Regions from separate parts of the Solibacillus sp. CAU 1738 genome, predicted to be linked through region 2. Evidence: riboswitches for the same ligand, from Rfam matches in the RefSeq annotation. Region 2 holds a riboswitch; the other holds the start of a gene.

Region 1 (8,304 bases), on a different contig from region 2:
AACAAATCGTGAGCTCGCACCTTCTGAACAAGTTTTTTTAAAATTTGTGAATGATTTCTTCTCAAGACTAACTCAATTTCAATAATATATAAGCTATTTTTTAAAGTGGCTTTTAATTTGTTTGTAAAACAGGAAAACTGTCCCGCTACTATTGTAGCGAGACAGTTTTTATTATTCTTTATGGAATTTATCGACGATCATCGCCAGTGCACCATCACCTGTTACATTAGTCGCTGTGCCAAAGCTATCTTGTGCCATATACAATGCAATCATAAGAGCGATCATCGTTTCATCAAATCCAAGCATCGTTCCAAGTAAACCGAGTGCAGCCATAACAGCTCCCCCAGGAACACCAGGTGCAGCAATCATTGTCACACCAAGCATTAAAATAAACCCAAGCATTGAGTTGAAGTTAAAATCAACGCCATTCATTAGCATAACCCCGATGGAGCATGTTACTAACGTAATTGTTGAACCTGATAAATGAACTGTCGCAAAAAGTGGAATTGTAAAGTCTGTTACTTTTTTAGTAGCACCTGTTTGTTGTGCTTGACGAAGCGTTACTGGAATCGTCGCTGCGGATGATTGTGTACCGAGTGCTGTGAAATATGCAGGTAACATCACCTTTAATAATTTAATAGGATTTTTACCATTTAGTAAACCAGCAGTTGTATACTGGATAATTAACATAGTCCAGTGCAGTGCAATTATTAGTATAAATACGACTGCAAATACAGATAAGATTTTTGCTACTTGTCCCGCGAACGTCATATTTAAGAAAATCCCGAAAATATGAAATGGTAATAGCGGAATAATAATAGTAGAAATCAATTTTTCCACTATTGTATTTAATTCCTCAAAACCGCGTTTTAAAACATCACCTTTAATGACCGTCATCCCTACGCCTACAATAAAGGCAAATAATAATGCAGCCATAACATCCATAATTGGCACCATTTCTACTTCAAAAAATGCCGTAGCTAAAAAGCTCGTCGGATCGCTTATATCCGCACTAGATTGTTGAGAAATAAACATCGGTAATACATTACTTGCTGCAAAATAAGCTAGTATGCCTGCAATAATTGTTGAGGAGTATGCGAAAAATGTCGCTAGTCCTAAAAGTTTACCCGAGCCTTTTCCTAGCTGCGCTATCCCAGGTGCAATAAAACCTATAATAATAAGCGGCACGACGAAGTTTAAAAACCCTCCGAATAAACCGTTAAATGTTGCAAATATCCGTACAAACCATTCTGGTGCAAAACTACCTACTACAACCGCAAGTACAATCGCAATCAATATACGGGCCAGCAAACCAATTTTTAACTTCATTGAAATGTCCTCCCTAAAAACACATGTGTATGTCTAAGATGTAATACTAGCACTTTAACATAGTGAAACACGAAAAGGAATACGTATTAAATTAGTCGTAATTTTACTAATATTCTGTTGTTTTATTTCTTCTCAAATGAAGGTAAAGTTACATGCTAAAAACCAAAAATACACGTTATTTTGGTTCTAATTCAAGAGTTGGGGTGTAGTGAATACTTTCACTGCACTCTTTCTTGCGAAAGAGGTTGATTTCCGCTCAGGGCAGCACGCTTTTCGCGGGCACGGCTCTAACTAAATTGTTTCGGATGGGACCGAAACAATTTGATTTTCCGCACGTGCTGTTCCCGCAGAAGTCGGCTGCCCTGAGCTCCAATCAACGTAATCTTTCTAACCAAGATGCATTCCTACATTTTTATATACATAATTCAATAATATCTTTGCTTTAAAATGCTCAAACTTTCGAAAACCATAGGCGTTTCTTTTTATGACTTTAGAAATATTACCTTAGCTGCTTCTTTAAACGATTTCGCCTTCACTGAACGAATCCGAACAACCTGATTCCATTCCTTAGAAAAGCGCTGATAGCGGTCTCTAAAAGTTGTGTTCTCGGAAAACCGTTTGCCACATATGCAGGCATAGCGACGGCGCTTATAAAATAAAATTTTAAGCGTTCAACCCTTTTTAAGTGCTTAATTTTTTGCATCCGATAATCATGTACTTTACTTGTTTTTTGACCAGAAGCCGGGCAAGTACGTTTTTTTTGTATAAAAATTTCTCAACAAAAATCAGGGATGGCAATTTATAAAAAAATGTGAGTGTTGATTGGAGTGGAGGTTGGGCGACTCCTGGGGGATTAGCGTCCTAGATGAGACCCTGGACTGAGCTTGCGAGGGAAGCGGCTCATCAGACGCCCCCCGGAAAGCGCTCAACTGCTCCTGTCGCAAGGCTTTCGTCGCAAATATATTTGGAACGGAAATCAACCCCAAGTTAAAGTGATGAACCAGAAAATACGATACGCTCCTTTGCGTTCTTTTATCTGATCAATGATGACATTTTTTAATCCTGGGATATTCATGTTAATATTCATATAGCACAACTCACCTTTCCTTTACTTGTTTCTCGTCAATTCAAGTAAATAAAAAAGAGTGAGCTTGTGCTTTTTTTGTACGAAATTGTGTGTATACCCCAACAAATATTATAGAACCGTTATTTTTAGTTAACTTTCTATTTCACGCACGAAAAAACTCCTAGTGAAATGGTCACTAGGAGTTTTCTTGAGTTTTATTATTCATTTACAGGAACTACAGCCCCGTTCCATTCGGATTGGATATAGTCTTGTACTTCTTTAGAATGTAATACATCCATTAATTTTTTAATGGACTCTTTGTTTTCATCACCTTTACGCACTGCTACTACGTTTACATAAGGAGAATCAGTACTTTCAATGGCAATTGACTCTTTAAGCGGATTAATTTGTGCATCGATGGCGTAATTGGAGTTAATAACTACTGCGTCTCCTTCATCTTGTTCATAATACGCAACTAACATTTCCGCTGGTGAGTCAGCATCAATTACTAATTTTTTTGGGTTTTTAACGATGTCTGAAATCGTAGCGGCTGATTTATCAATACCATCAGCTAATTTTATTAACCCTAAACTTTCAAGTAAAGTTAAAATACGACCTTGGTCTGTAACTGAGTTTGAAATAAGAATGGTAGCTCCTTTAGGAAGGTCTTCAACTGATTTATATTCTTTGGAATAAATACCGATTGGTTCGATATGAACACCACCGGCATTAACAAAATTATAGCCTTTACTTGCAATTTCATCTTCTAAATAGGGAATATGTTGAAAATAGTTTGCATCTAAATCTCCAGAGTCTAAATCTTGGTTAGGCATAACGAAATCTTGGTATCGGCGGATTTCTAAATTTACACCTTGCTCAGCTAAAATTGGTTTTGCTTTTTCTAAAATAAGAGCGTGAACACCGTTTGAAGCTCCTACAACTAACGTATTCTTTCCAGTTGTAGATTCGTTATTTGATGTATCATTTTCGTTTTCTTTTACTGTTTCACCTTTACCACAAGCCGCTAAAGCTAATACGACTACGGATAAAAGTAGAAATAATGATAAAAACTTCTTCATCTGCTCTTTCCCTCACTATACTAAACTTGCTATTTTTAACTAATTATCGTTTATCGACGAGCGCTGTAATCGCATCTCCAATCCACTGAATGATAAAAACAATAATTAAAATAATGATTGTTGCCATTAATGTCACATCATCACGACTACGTTGGAAACCTTCAATAAAGGCCAAGTTCCCTAAACCGCCCGCACCGATGATACCTGCCATCGCTGTATATCCAACAAGCGCTACCGCTGTCACCGTGATTCCCGAAAGAAGTCCTGGCAGAGATTCTGGGATTAATACTTTAAAAATAATCGTAGATGTCTTTGCTCCCATTGAACGGGCTGCCTCAATGACTCCTTTGTCAATTTCTTTTAGAGAGATCAATACCATACGTGCATAAAATGGAGCAGCTCCGATAATTAATGCAGGTAAAGCGGCATTTGTTCCACGAATTGTACCAACTAAAAGCTTCGTAACTGGTATTAATAATATGATCAATACGATGAACGGAATCGAACGGAATATATTGACGATTGAGCTTGTTAAAAAGTTAACAATTTTACTTGCCCATACTTGATTTGGACTCGTTAAAAATAAAACAATCCCGATAGCTAGTCCTAACACAAATGTAACGACAGTAGAAATAGATGTCATATAAATTGTTTGATATGCGGCTTCCACCATCGTTTCCCAGTTAACATTCGGAAATAATTGCTCAAGCATGTTCAATCACCTCCGTTTGAATTTCGTGCTGTGCAAGCATGTTAAGAGCTGCCTCAACATTTTCTTTCTCTCCATCAATTTGTACAATTAGCGTTCCGTATGGGCCACTTGTCGTATGTGAAATCGTACCATGTACAATATTTACTTCTACGTTAAACTGTTTAATAAGCTGCGACATAATTGGTTGCTCCGTTTTTTGACCGATAAATGTTAGTCGAACAATTTTCCCTGTAGGATAATTCGATAAAATTTGCTCAATCGATTCCTTCGTTTCATTAGAATCTGATATTTGCGATACGAATTTTTTCGTAATTTCAGCTTGTGGACTTTGGAACACACTTAAAACAGCCCCTTGCTCCACAACTTTTCCCGCCTCCATTACTGCAACACGGTGGCAAATTTTACGAATAACATGCATTTCGTGTGTAATGAGTACGATCGTTAAACCTAATCTTTTATTTATATCAAGTAATAGCTCTAAAATTGATTCTGTCGTCTCTGGATCGAGCGCAGAAGTTGCTTCGTCACAAAGCAAGACTTCAGGATTATTCGCTAGTGCACGTGCAATACCGACACGTTGTTTTTGACCACCAGATAACTGCGAAGGATACGCCTTCCCCCGACCAGATAATCCAACAAGCTCAATTAACTCATCCACCCGTTTTGCTCGTTCCCCTTTAGGTATACCCGCAATCTCAAGTGGAAATGCAATATTTTCTTCAACAGTACGTGACCAAAGTAAATTAAAATGTTGGAAGATCATACTAATTTTTTGACGTGCGGCACGTAATTTGCTACCTGAAATTACTGCTATATCTTCTCCATTCACGATGACAGATCCCGTCGTTGGCTTTTCTAAACCATTTAGCAAACGAATCATTGTACTTTTTCCGGCACCACTATAACCAATAATGCCAAAAATCTCCCCTTTATTTATCGATAAGTTTACATCATTGACAGCCGTGAACTCACCGTTTTTCGTTTTATAAACTTTCGTAATATTATTTAGTTGAATCATTTCATTGCTCCTTTTATCCATCAAAAAAACCTCTCCACTTTGAATTAGTAGAAAGGCTTTCGCAAAGATTGTATACGCAAGACCGTTCTCTCATCTTTCAAAGTATAACTTTGTGTGACTTGGCACCTTTTCACATATGTGATGGTTGCCGGGCTTCATAGGGCACTTCCCTCCACCGCTCTTTATAAGAGTAACGCTATTTATTTTGATTAATTATGAATGTTACTTTATCACGATAGAAAATACTCGTCAATTATTTTTTTAATATAGCATATAAATTAGTTACAGATTGAAATGCGTAAACCTTTTCTGTCACTTTTCCATCTTTTGTTATAAGTAGGCAAGGAACACTTTCAATTTCCAAATCAAAAGCTAAGTTATTTGTATAGTTTATATTTGCCATGCCTATAGGAACGTTAGGTAGCAACTCTACTACAACGTCCATCATTTTTGAAGCGACAGCGCATGTACCACACATCGGCGTATATAAATAAAAGGCTGTTATATCAGCACTGCTCGCATATGTTTGCCACTGTTTTATCGACCATTCTTCCATTATTCCCATCCTACTTCGTTTTTATTTTCAATTCATTTAATAGCACAGCTAAAACTTCTTTAGGCGTATTTGCAACTTCTAAATATTGTTTAGGAATTTCAAGCTGCACTGCATCTGAATACACACTTTTCATAAGTTTTCGTAGTTTATCTCCCGATTTATCGGCATCAAATAACGTATAAAAATCAAGATACTCATAGGGTTCTAAAAGTTCAAGCAATGCGTCTTCACTTATCGTACCGTTCGTACATAAAATAACCGCTTCTTGTGCTAGCACTTGCTCAAGCTTTAGCTTATCAGAACGGCCTTCTACAATTATGCAAATCATATAATCCCCCTTTTAAAAGCAGATTTATATCATTAATTTAACATCACAATATTATTTGTTAATGAAATTTGGCCGGTAGATTATTTTTTCGAAAGCGTAGAAATAAGTATATCAGCTTCCTCCAAACCATCCTACAAATTAGTACATCACCGTAACTTGGGGCTGATTTCCGCTCCTGTTGTGCGCTTTCTGAGGGGCGTCTGATAATAGAACCCCAATTAAAAACACCAAAACCTGCTATAGGTTTTGGTGTTCATGTATTATTCTTCGATTAGTTCAGCGTATTGTTCAGAAGTTAATAGTTCATCTACTTCTGAAGGGTTTGAAAGTTCTACTACAACCATCCAAGCTTGCTCGTATGGAGATTCATTAATGAACTCTGGGTTATCAGATAACTCTTCGTTTACTTCAACAACTGTACCTGATACCGGTGCGTAAAGTTCAGAAACCGTCTTTACAGATTCTACGTTACCGAATGTTTCGTTCAGTTGTAGCTCGTCGCCTACTTCTGGTAGTTCAACGAAAACGATGTCCCCTAATTCGTTTTGTGCAAAATGTGTAATACCAATACGTGCTTTTCCATCTTCAACTTTTACCCACTCGTGATCTTTTGAGTAACGTAATTCTTTTGGTGTGCTCATGAAAACCCCTCCATATATGTAGTTCATTCAAATTCAGTTTGCCATATTTCTACAGCAAAAACAAGATACTATTCATTTTATTTCCATGATTCCAAGAAGTCAGACTCCTTAAAACCAAGCGTTATTTTTTTACCATCCGTCACTATTGGACGCTTAATTAACATGCCGTCTGATGCTAAAAGCGCTAACTGCTCATCTTCGGTCATATTAGGGAGTTTATCTTTTAAACCAAGTTCTTTATACTTCATGCCTGATGTATTAAAAAAACTCTTTAATGGCAAGCCGCTTATGTCGTAAAACTGGCGTAACTGTTCCTTTGTCGGTGTTTGTTCTACGATATGAGTTAATTCATAAGCAATGCCGTTTTCATCTAGCCATTTTTGTGCTTTTTTACAAGTCGAACATTTTGGATATTGGATTAATTGAATCGTCATACTTGTACTCCTTTAGTTCATCTTTGTTTCTATTGTACTGGATAGTATGCTAGAAAGGCAAAAAAAACCGGGTGTATATTTTACACCCAGCTTTGTTTATTACACGATATACTTTTCTGCCTCAATTAATTTCGCAGCAGCTAAACGTTTTTTAGGAATTAAGTTGTACGGGTTGTTGCGCGTTAATTTGCGTAATGCAGATAACGTCATTCGCGCTGCATCGCCCTCTACTGAAGCTAAAATTGTGTCTTTAGCTTCTTTTTCGATTTCTGCAAATGCTTCTTGACAGAAAATTTCTGTGTAAAGAATTTTTTGAGCTGCTTTTTCTACACCGTCACGCTCGATTGCTTTTTGCGTACGAATGACTGCTGATTCCATTGCGTATAATTGGTTGGCAATGTTTGCGATATTTACTAGCACTTCTTGTTCAGACTCTAATTTTGCACCGAATGCCTGTGCTGCTGCACCTGCTGCTAACACACCAATTTTCTTCGCATTTTTTACTAGGTATAATTCTTGTGCTAACGGCTCATCGCCAATTTCCTCTGGAATTAACATAAGAAGCTCTGATTGTAGGTTTTGCGCTACCTGAAGTAATGGTAGCTCACCTTTCAATGCTTTTTTCATAAATGTGCCAGGAATGATCATACGGTTAATTTCGTTTGTACCTTCAAAAATACGATTAATACGAGAATCACGGTAAATACGCTCTACTTCATATTCAGCCATAAATCCGTAGCCACCATGCAACTGTACCGCTTCGTCTGCTACATAATCTAATGTTTCCGAACCGAAGATTTTTGCAATTGAGCACTCGATTGCATATTCTGCAATTGCAGCCGCAATCGCTTTACCGTCTTTTTGTTCTTCGTCAGAAAGTTGGCTTAAAGTATCCTCAAAATAGCCTACAGTACGGTAGTTTAGTGATTCGGATGCGTATATATGTGATGCCATTGTCGCTAATTTTTCTTTTGTTAAGTTGAAGCTTGAAATTGGTGTTTTGAATTGTTGACGTTGATTTGTATATTGAACAGCAAGCTCAAATGCACGTTTAGAGCCACCTACAGTTCCAACACCTAGTTTATAACGACCAATGTTTAAAATGTTGAAGGCGATAATATGACCGCGACCAATTTCACCG
Region 2 (8,304 bases):
GGTCTTGAATTAGCTATAGAAAAGGCCCCAGATTTAATGCTACTTGATTTAATGTTACCGAAACTAGATGGTATGGAAGTATGTAAAGAACTACGTAGCTTAAGGAAGAATATTCCTATTATAATGTTAACAGCGCGTGATGATGAATTTGATAAAGTGCTTGGGCTTGAGCTAGGGGCAGATGATTATATGACTAAACCATTTAGCCCGCGTGAAGTTATTGCACGTGTTAAAGCTGTATTACGTCGTTTTACTACGCCAGTTATAGAGGAAATAAAGACAGGTGAAAAGCTGTATGAATATGGACCTTTGAAAGTATTTCCAGAGCGGTTTGAAGCATCTTTAGAAGAAGAAGCACTTGAATTTACACCAAAAGAGTTCGAATTACTTGTTTATTTACTAGAAAATAAAAACCGTGTTCTAACGCGTGATCAGCTATTAAGTGCAGTGTGGAATTATGATTTTGCTGGCGATACACGCATTGTTGATGTGCATATTAGCCATTTGCGTGAAAAAATCGAAGAAAATAGCCGTAAACCGCTATTTATTAAAACAATTCGCGGACTCGGATATAAATTTGAGGAGCCCAAAAAATGAATAAATCAATGAGTGGCCGTTTATTCTTTTCGTTCGTATTTCTCTTAGTGGCTATTTTTGCTGTCCTAGTGCTTGTCATAGGTCAGCTTTTTCCTTTTTATGTAAAGGATTATATGCAGTCACAAATTGAAATTTCGCAAAAAAATGTTAAAGAACTTTTACAAGAAGCAAATGTTGAGCTGACAAGTGAGCAACAAGAACAATTGCTGCAAACGTATGAATTCAGTGCAGACCATGAACATTTAAGTTATTTGCAAATGCGTTTACTGCTTGTACTCGGTTTTTTATTTACTATAGCTCTTATAATTCTTAGTGTTCTAACTTATAAAATGGTGCTTAATTTTGTTGAGCCGATTGTTAATGTTACAAAGACAGCGAGGGAGCTAGCGGTAGGGAATTATCGTGCGCGTGCTTTTGCAAATGGACCTAAAACAATTGTTGAGTTGCGGAACTCTATAAATATTTTAGCCCGTAATTTACAAGATATTACGAAAATGCGCGAAATTGAAGATGAGCGTTTAAAAACATTAATTGAAAACATGGGTAGTGCCCTCATGATGATTGACCGTGAAGGGCATGTATCCATTGTTAATAAACGATTTTTAGAACGTTTTGGTTTAGAGTATGGGCAAGTAAGAGATAAAAACTTTTTAACACTTGGTTTACCTGAAGAGCTAGAGGCTTTTATTGACCATGTGTTTTTAACTGAGCTACCATACCGAAAGCAGCTTGAAATGGAAGTGCAGCAAGAAATAACATATAAATTTGTATATGGTGCGCCTGTTGTTGGAGAGAATGGTAGATGGCTTGGTGTAGTGCTCGTTATGCATGATGTAACAGAACTCGTGCGTTTAGAACAAATTCGCAAAGACTTCGTAGCCAATGTGTCGCATGAACTTCGAACGCCCATTACGTCTATTAAAGGCTTTTCGGAGACATTGCTTGATGGAGCCTACAAAGATGAGAAAATGCTACTGTCGTTTTTAGATATTATGTACCAAGAAAGTAATCGTCTGCAAATGCTTATTCAAGATTTATTAGAACTGTCGAAAATTGAACAACATGGCTTTTCGGTTGATATAATGTCTACGAGTTTACAAGATGTTCTTATCCGAGCAGTCGATGTAACGAGTCCACGTTTAGACGAAAAAGATATGCAGTTCTCAGTTGATATTGCAAGAGATGTGCGCGTACTAGCAGATGCGAATCGTCTTATACAAATATTTACGAATTTAATAGCAAATGCGATTATGTATTCTCCTGAAGGAACGACGGTGACACTGCGTATTAAAGAAACGGATGAATATGGTATTGTGGAAGTTGAGGATCAGGGTATTGGTATCGAGAAGAGTGAAATCGCTCGTATTTTTGAGCGCTTTTACCGTGTGGATCGAGCTCGTAGTAGAAATTCAGGAGGTACGGGGCTCGGTTTAGCCATTGTAAAGCACTTAGTCGAAGCACATCATGGTAAAATTCAAGTAACTAGCGAAGTAGGGAAAGGTACGTGTATTAAAATTTTATTACCGCTCGATAAGCCATCTTAACAAAATATTTACAAAGCTGTTACAAGAAATTTAACATTTACCTTTATAGTATGTATTAGAAACCCCTATTTCTAATTGAATAAAATAGTAAGTAAAAAGTGGTGAGCGGATGAACGCTCACTACTTTTTTCGTTTTTGTGAAACTTTTTGCAAACTAATCCCGTAAATGAATTATATATAAAAAGTTTCCTATTTAGGATACTTATACATAATAAGGGAGGAATAAGCATGAGCGTAAAGCGAACATTATTAACGATAGCATTAGGGTTATTTGCAGTTGTAGGCTTAATTGTAGTATTAACATCTTGGTATACCGTGGATGAATCAGAGCAAGCGGTCGTCATTACATTTGGTAGCGCGGATGAGATCATTACAGAATCAGGTTTACATTTTAAATTACCGTGGCCCGTACAAAGTGTAGAAGTATTGTCGAAGGAAACATTTAGTTTAGAGTTCGGATATAAGGAAGCACCAGACGGCTCGATGGAAGTGTACGATGCCGAAACGAAAATGATTACAGGTGATGAATTCATCGTGTTAACGGATTTAGTTGTACAGTGGAAAATTACCGATCCAAAAAAATATTTATTCAGCTCACAAAATCCGAAAGAAATATTACACAGTGCGACATCAAGTTCAATTCGTTCGATTATCGGTAGCTCTAAAATTGATGACGCTTTAACGGAAGGGAAATCTGAAATCGAAGCAAAAACGCGTGATTTATTAGTAGAACTAGTTAATAAATATGATATTGGGATTAGCGTTTTAGGTGTCAAGCTACAAGATGTAGAATTACCGAATGCAGAGGTTCGTGCGGCATTTACAGCGGTAACAGATGCACGTGAAATGAAAGATACAAAACGAAACGAAGCACAAAAATATGAAAACCAACGTAATAGTGAAGTGGAAGGAGAAATTGCTGCTATACAAGCAAAGGCGGAAGGACAAAAGTTTGCCCGCATTGAGCAAGCACGAGGGGAGGTAGCAGTATTTAATAAACTATATAACGAATACAAAGGTAACAAAGCGATTACACGTGAACGTTTAGTTCTCGAAACATTAGAGAATGTACTACCTAATGCACAAATTTATATTATGAATGACGATGAGGGTAGTACGCTGAAATACTTACCGATTCAGCCTCCAACGACTACGGGTAAAACAGAAGGGAGTGGTAATTAATGAGTAATAATAATTTTGATGGAGATTTAGAGAAATTCATTAAAAATTTATTTGCAGATAAAAATAAAAAACGTAAAAATGTTGTTGATATGGAGCCGAATACGTCTAATGCAAAAAAGCCGAAAAAGGAAAAGAAACCAGTTAATATGCGTCAATGGGTAACTTCTGGCATTCTCATGACTGTCATTTTTGCAATTATGGTTATAGTTATTGCGAATCTATATGTCGTAAAAGAAAGCGAATATAAAGTTGTGCGTCAGTTCGGTGAGGTCGTAAAATATGAGCGTGAACCTGGCCTCCACATGAAAGTACCATTCATCCAAAGTGTGACGACTTTACCGAAAAATTTAATGACGTATGATATGACACAGGAAGAAATTAATACGAAAGACAAAAAACGAATTATTATTGATAACTATGCGGTTTGGCGTGTTGTGGATCCGAAAGCTTTGATTTCCAATGCAGGTACATTACAAAATGCTGAGCGACGTATGAGTGAGTTTATATATTCAGTTATTCGTTCTGAACTTGGTAAATTACCATATGGTGAAATTATAAATGATGGAAATTCATCGCGTGGTAATATTAACGACAGTATTACAGAAAAGGTTAACGAGTTATTATCTAATGATAATTACGGTATTGAGGTAGTTGATGTACGGATTCGTCGTACAGATTTACCACCGGAAAATGAGCAAGCCATTTATAATCGTATGATTTCAGAACGTGAAAAAACTGCGCAAACATATTTATCAGAAGGGGATGCGGATAAAAAACGTATTGAAGCGGAGACGGATCAAAAAGTTCAGCAGAAACTTGCTACAGCAAATAAAGAAGCTTCACTCATTCAAGCTCAAGGGGAAGCTGAAGCTGCAAAAATTTTTAACGAAGCGTTCTCAAAAGACCCTGAATTCTACTCACTATACCGCACATTAGAATCGTACAAGAAAACGATCGGAGAAGATACGATGATTATTTTACCATCAGATTCTCCGTATGCGAAACTATTATCTGGATATATAGAATAGAATTCAATTTAAGATTAGAAGAGAGTTTTTAGTAATAAATAACCTCAATTGAGATACGATTGTTCACATACAGGTTGAACTTGAAACACCGATAAATGACTGTTTAAACGTCATTTGTCGGTGTTTTTTCCTTGATTTGTAATGTATTTTCTAATTCGTTGAAGCTATCTATTTTGTTACGGAAAAATATATTACTTTAAAATAATATATTTTTTGTTATAATAGTCTATGAAACTTTATTAAGGGGTGAATGCACTTGAGTAAATGGATTCAAAATACATTACTAGCGTTCATTATCGCCACATCCGTAACAGCACTGTTCCAATCTACTAATTTTACTTGGATGAATGCTAGTATTTTTCATATACCAGTTTTATTTATAATATTAATGTTTGTCGGTTTAGTTATTGCAGAAGATGTTCGAAATTCGTTTAAAAAAGTTTTATGGTTCGAAAAACGTGAAGATAAGCGCCCGATTTGGCAAGTTGGGGTTGGCATGATTTTTTATTTTGCACAAGTAGGCTTTGTAGAAGTGTTTGCTCGAGGATTAATGACATATAATTTAGGGGGCATGCCTTTATATTTAGTATTTAGTTTTTTAAATGCCTTTTTATTAACTGTCATTTTTGAAGAAATTTTTTATAAAGAAAAACAAAATACAGCGGCAAACTTTAAATTTAAAAAGTTAAAATAATAAAATATGTGTACAATTCTTGCGTATTTTCAAAAAAATCATTAATTTTAGATAAATGATTGACAAGCAGATTACTAAGGTTTAAAGTAGTAAACAATTAATCAAACAATTTAATAAGTCACAATTCTTATCAAGAGAGATGGAGGGACAGGCCCTTTGAAGTCTCGGCAACAGCAATTATGCAATGTGCCAAATCCTGCAAGCGTATGCTTGGAAGATGAGAACAAAGTGCTTTTCGATTTGAAAACCTTTTGTTTCTTTTTCTTTTAAGAAACGAAAGGTTTTTTTATATTTAAAAAACAAAGATGTTTTATGGGGAAAGTAGGTTTTAAAATGATTGAATTTTTAAATGTTTCGAAAAGTTTCGAAACACCAAAACGAGATGTTCATGCAGTAAAAAACGTAACGCTCACAATTAATAAAGAGGATATTTTCGGTGTTATTGGTTTTAGTGGTGCAGGGAAAAGTACATTACTCCGCTTAGTGAACTTACTTGAAAAGCCTACTTCAGGTGTAGTGAAGGTTAATGGAACGGATTTAGCCTCGCTCTCAAGTAAAGAGCTCCGTACATTGCGTAGAAGAATAGGTATGATTTTTCAAAATTTTAATTTATTCACATCGAGAACCGTGGCAGGGAATATCGGGTATCCGTTAAAGTTAGAAGGTGTGTCAAAAGCAGAAATTGAACGTAAAACAAAAGAACTATTATCTTTCGTTGGTTTATCAGATAAAGCAAATGACTACCCAGAGCAGCTATCAGGTGGGCAAAAACAACGTGTAGGAATTGCTAGGGCACTTGCAACTTCACCGGAAATTTTAATTTGTGATGAAGCAACCTCTGCGCTTGATCCAGAAACGACAGCCGATATTTTAAAATTACTAAAACGTGTAAATGCTGAACTTGGCATTACGGTACTACTAATCACACATGAAATGAATGTTATTCAAACAATTTGTAACCGCGTTGCTGTAATGGAGCAAGGGGAAGTGATTGAATCAGGTGATGTATTTGATGTATTTACGCGACCAAAGCATACGACAACACAACGATTTATCCAGTCGGTGCATCAAGATATTCCTTCGACAGAAGTATTGCAAGAATGGAAAGGAAATGGTGGGCAGCATTTATACCGTGTGTTATTTAAAGGGGCTGTAACGAATAATCCGCTACTTTCAGAAGTAACACAAAAACACGGAATCCACTTTAATATTGTGTATGGTTCAGTTCGAGAAATTCAGCAGCAGCTATTCGGTAATCTAGTAGTATCGTTTGAAGGGCAAATAAACGATGTGAAAAAAGTTATTGATGAGTTAGCGCTGAAAGTAGATATCGAGGAGGTTTTAGCTGATGAAGGTTGATTGGACTACATTTTGGCCAAGAATTGTGGAAGCAACAGGTGAGACGCTTTATATGGTGTTATTAACGCTGATTTTCGGTTCAATTCTAGGTATTACTCTAGGTTTACTTTTGTTTGTCACACGTGAAAATAATATTTTAGAAAGTAAAATCACGTTCAACGCTCTAAATTTATTTATTAATATCATTCGTCCAATACCGTTCATTATTTTCCTTGTGGCACTTTCTCCATTGACAAGAATAGTAATGGGTACAACGATTGGGACAACAGCAGCTGTATTCCCAATGACAATCGCGGCGGCATTTGGTATAGCGAGGATAGTTGAAACTAACTTAATTAGTATTGATCCAGGTGTTATTGAAGCAGCAAGGGCGATGGGAGCAAGTCCATTTCAAATTATTTATACAGTTCTTATTCCTGAAGCGCTCGGTCCACTTATTTTAGGTTTAACGTTTGTAACAATTAGCTTAATTGACTTCTCGGCAGTAGCGGGAACAGTAGGAGGCGGTGGACTTGGACATGTAGCAATTACATACGGTTACCAACGCTTTGATGGTAGTGTCATGATTGTTACGGTTGTTATATTAATAGTCCTTGTACAATTAGCTCAGTGGCTAGGCAATGCTTTATCTAAAAAAATATTAAGACGATAGGAGAACTAAGAATATGAAGAAAATATTATTACTAATTGTAACGGCACTAGCTGCAATTGCTTTAGCAGCATGTGGAGGAAATGAGGCAACTAATGCCGAGGCTTCAAAAGTGATTAAAATCGGTGTTAATGGTGCAGACGGTGCACAGTGGCCAATCTTAAAAGAAAAATTAGCGGCAGAAGGTATCGAAATAGAACTAATCGAATTCTCGGACTACACATTACCAAATAACGCTTTAGCACAAGGGGATGTGGATTTAAATGCATTCCAACACATTTCTTTCTTAGCTAGTTATGTAAAAGAGAGCGGCAATGATTTAGTGCCAATCGGTTCAACAATATTTGCACCTTTAGGTTTATATTCAGAAAAAATTAAAGATATAAATGAAATTAAAGAAGGTGACAAAATCGCAATTCCAGATGATCCGACAAACCAAGCTAGAGCATTGCGTTTACTTGAATCGGCAGGTTTTATTAAATTGGCAGATGACTTCGGTTTATTTGGAGACCCAACAAAAATTACAGAAAATCGTTTGAAATTAGATATTATTCCAATGGTTGCACAACAAACACCACATGTATTACCAGATGTTGCAGCGGCAGTTATTAATAATGGTATTGCTGGGCAAGCGGGGCTTTCGCCAGGTGAAGATCCAATTTACCGTGAACTAGCTGAAGACGATAGTGTATTCCCTTATGTAAACATTATTGCAGCACGTGCTGAAGATATAGATAATGCTACATACAAGAAAATTATAGAATTATACCATTCAGAAGAAATTGAAAAAGTGATTACTGAAGATACAAATGGTGGTTCAAAGCTTGTTATTCTCACAGATGAGCAATTAAAAACTACATTTGAAGATTTAAAAAATCAAAAATAAGAGGAGTGTTTTTTCATGACAACAGCAATTAATGGACATGATGTTATTGTACAATCAGTCGAACGATCAAAGGCTCAATATATTGAGGTTAGTAAGGCGATTCATGCTAATCCGGAAATCGGTAATAAGGAGTTTTTTGCAAGCGAGCAATTAGTGAATATATTACGTGATGCACAGTTTCATATTGATACAGCAGTTGCTGGTCATGAAACATCATTCTATGCTGTAAAAGATAGCGGCAAGCCGGGTCCAACAATCGCTTATTTAGCAGAGTATGATGCACTACCAGGTTTAGGGCATGCATGCGGTCATAATATTATTGGTGTGACAAGTGTTGCAGCAGCAATCGCCTTAGCAGAAACTAT

Evidence for each region. A riboswitch is a leader RNA that binds a small molecule or an ion and turns the genes downstream of it on or off. The one in region 2 is predicted to bind S-adenosylmethionine.
Region 1: linked by a shared signal. The riboswitch ahead of AAFN87_RS13125 (methionine ABC transporter ATP-binding protein) and the one ahead of AAFN87_RS00780 (methionine ABC transporter ATP-binding protein) in region 2 are both predicted to bind S-adenosylmethionine.

The regions. Positions count from the first base shown of each region.
Region 1 is NZ_JBDQQN010000004.1:67,449-75,752, forward strand. Features, by position in the region: gene gltC (glutamate biosynthesis transcriptional regulator GltC) at 1-85, shown strand, start outside; gene AAFN87_RS13105 (dicarboxylate/amino acid:cation symporter) at 172-1,329, opposite strand; partial or broken gene AAFN87_RS13110 (transposase family protein) at 1,833-2,092, opposite strand; gene AAFN87_RS13115 (MetQ/NlpA family ABC transporter substrate-binding protein) at 2,614-3,474, opposite strand; gene AAFN87_RS13120 (methionine ABC transporter permease) at 3,518-4,186, opposite strand; gene AAFN87_RS13125 (methionine ABC transporter ATP-binding protein) at 4,179-5,204, opposite strand; SAM riboswitch class I at 5,292-5,395, opposite strand; gene AAFN87_RS13130 (thioredoxin family protein) at 5,458-5,760, opposite strand; gene AAFN87_RS13135 (toprim domain-containing protein) at 5,771-6,088, opposite strand; gene gcvH (glycine cleavage system protein GcvH) at 6,349-6,729, opposite strand; gene AAFN87_RS13145 (arsenate reductase family protein) at 6,807-7,163, opposite strand; gene AAFN87_RS13150 (acyl-CoA dehydrogenase family protein) at 7,263-8,304, opposite strand, start outside.
Region 2 is NZ_JBDQQN010000001.1:149,827-158,130, forward strand. Features, by position in the region: gene AAFN87_RS00755 (winged helix-turn-helix domain-containing protein) at 1-597, shown strand, start outside; gene pnpS (two-component system histidine kinase PnpS) at 594-2,141, shown strand; gene hflK (FtsH protease activity modulator HflK) at 2,370-3,323, shown strand; gene hflC (protease modulator HflC) at 3,323-4,351, shown strand; gene AAFN87_RS00775 (DNA polymerase I) at 4,602-5,045, shown strand; SAM riboswitch class I at 5,170-5,269, shown strand; gene AAFN87_RS00780 (methionine ABC transporter ATP-binding protein) at 5,379-6,404, shown strand; gene AAFN87_RS00785 (methionine ABC transporter permease) at 6,394-7,056, shown strand; gene AAFN87_RS00790 (MetQ/NlpA family ABC transporter substrate-binding protein) at 7,070-7,939, shown strand; gene AAFN87_RS00795 (M20 family metallopeptidase) at 7,955-8,304, shown strand, end outside.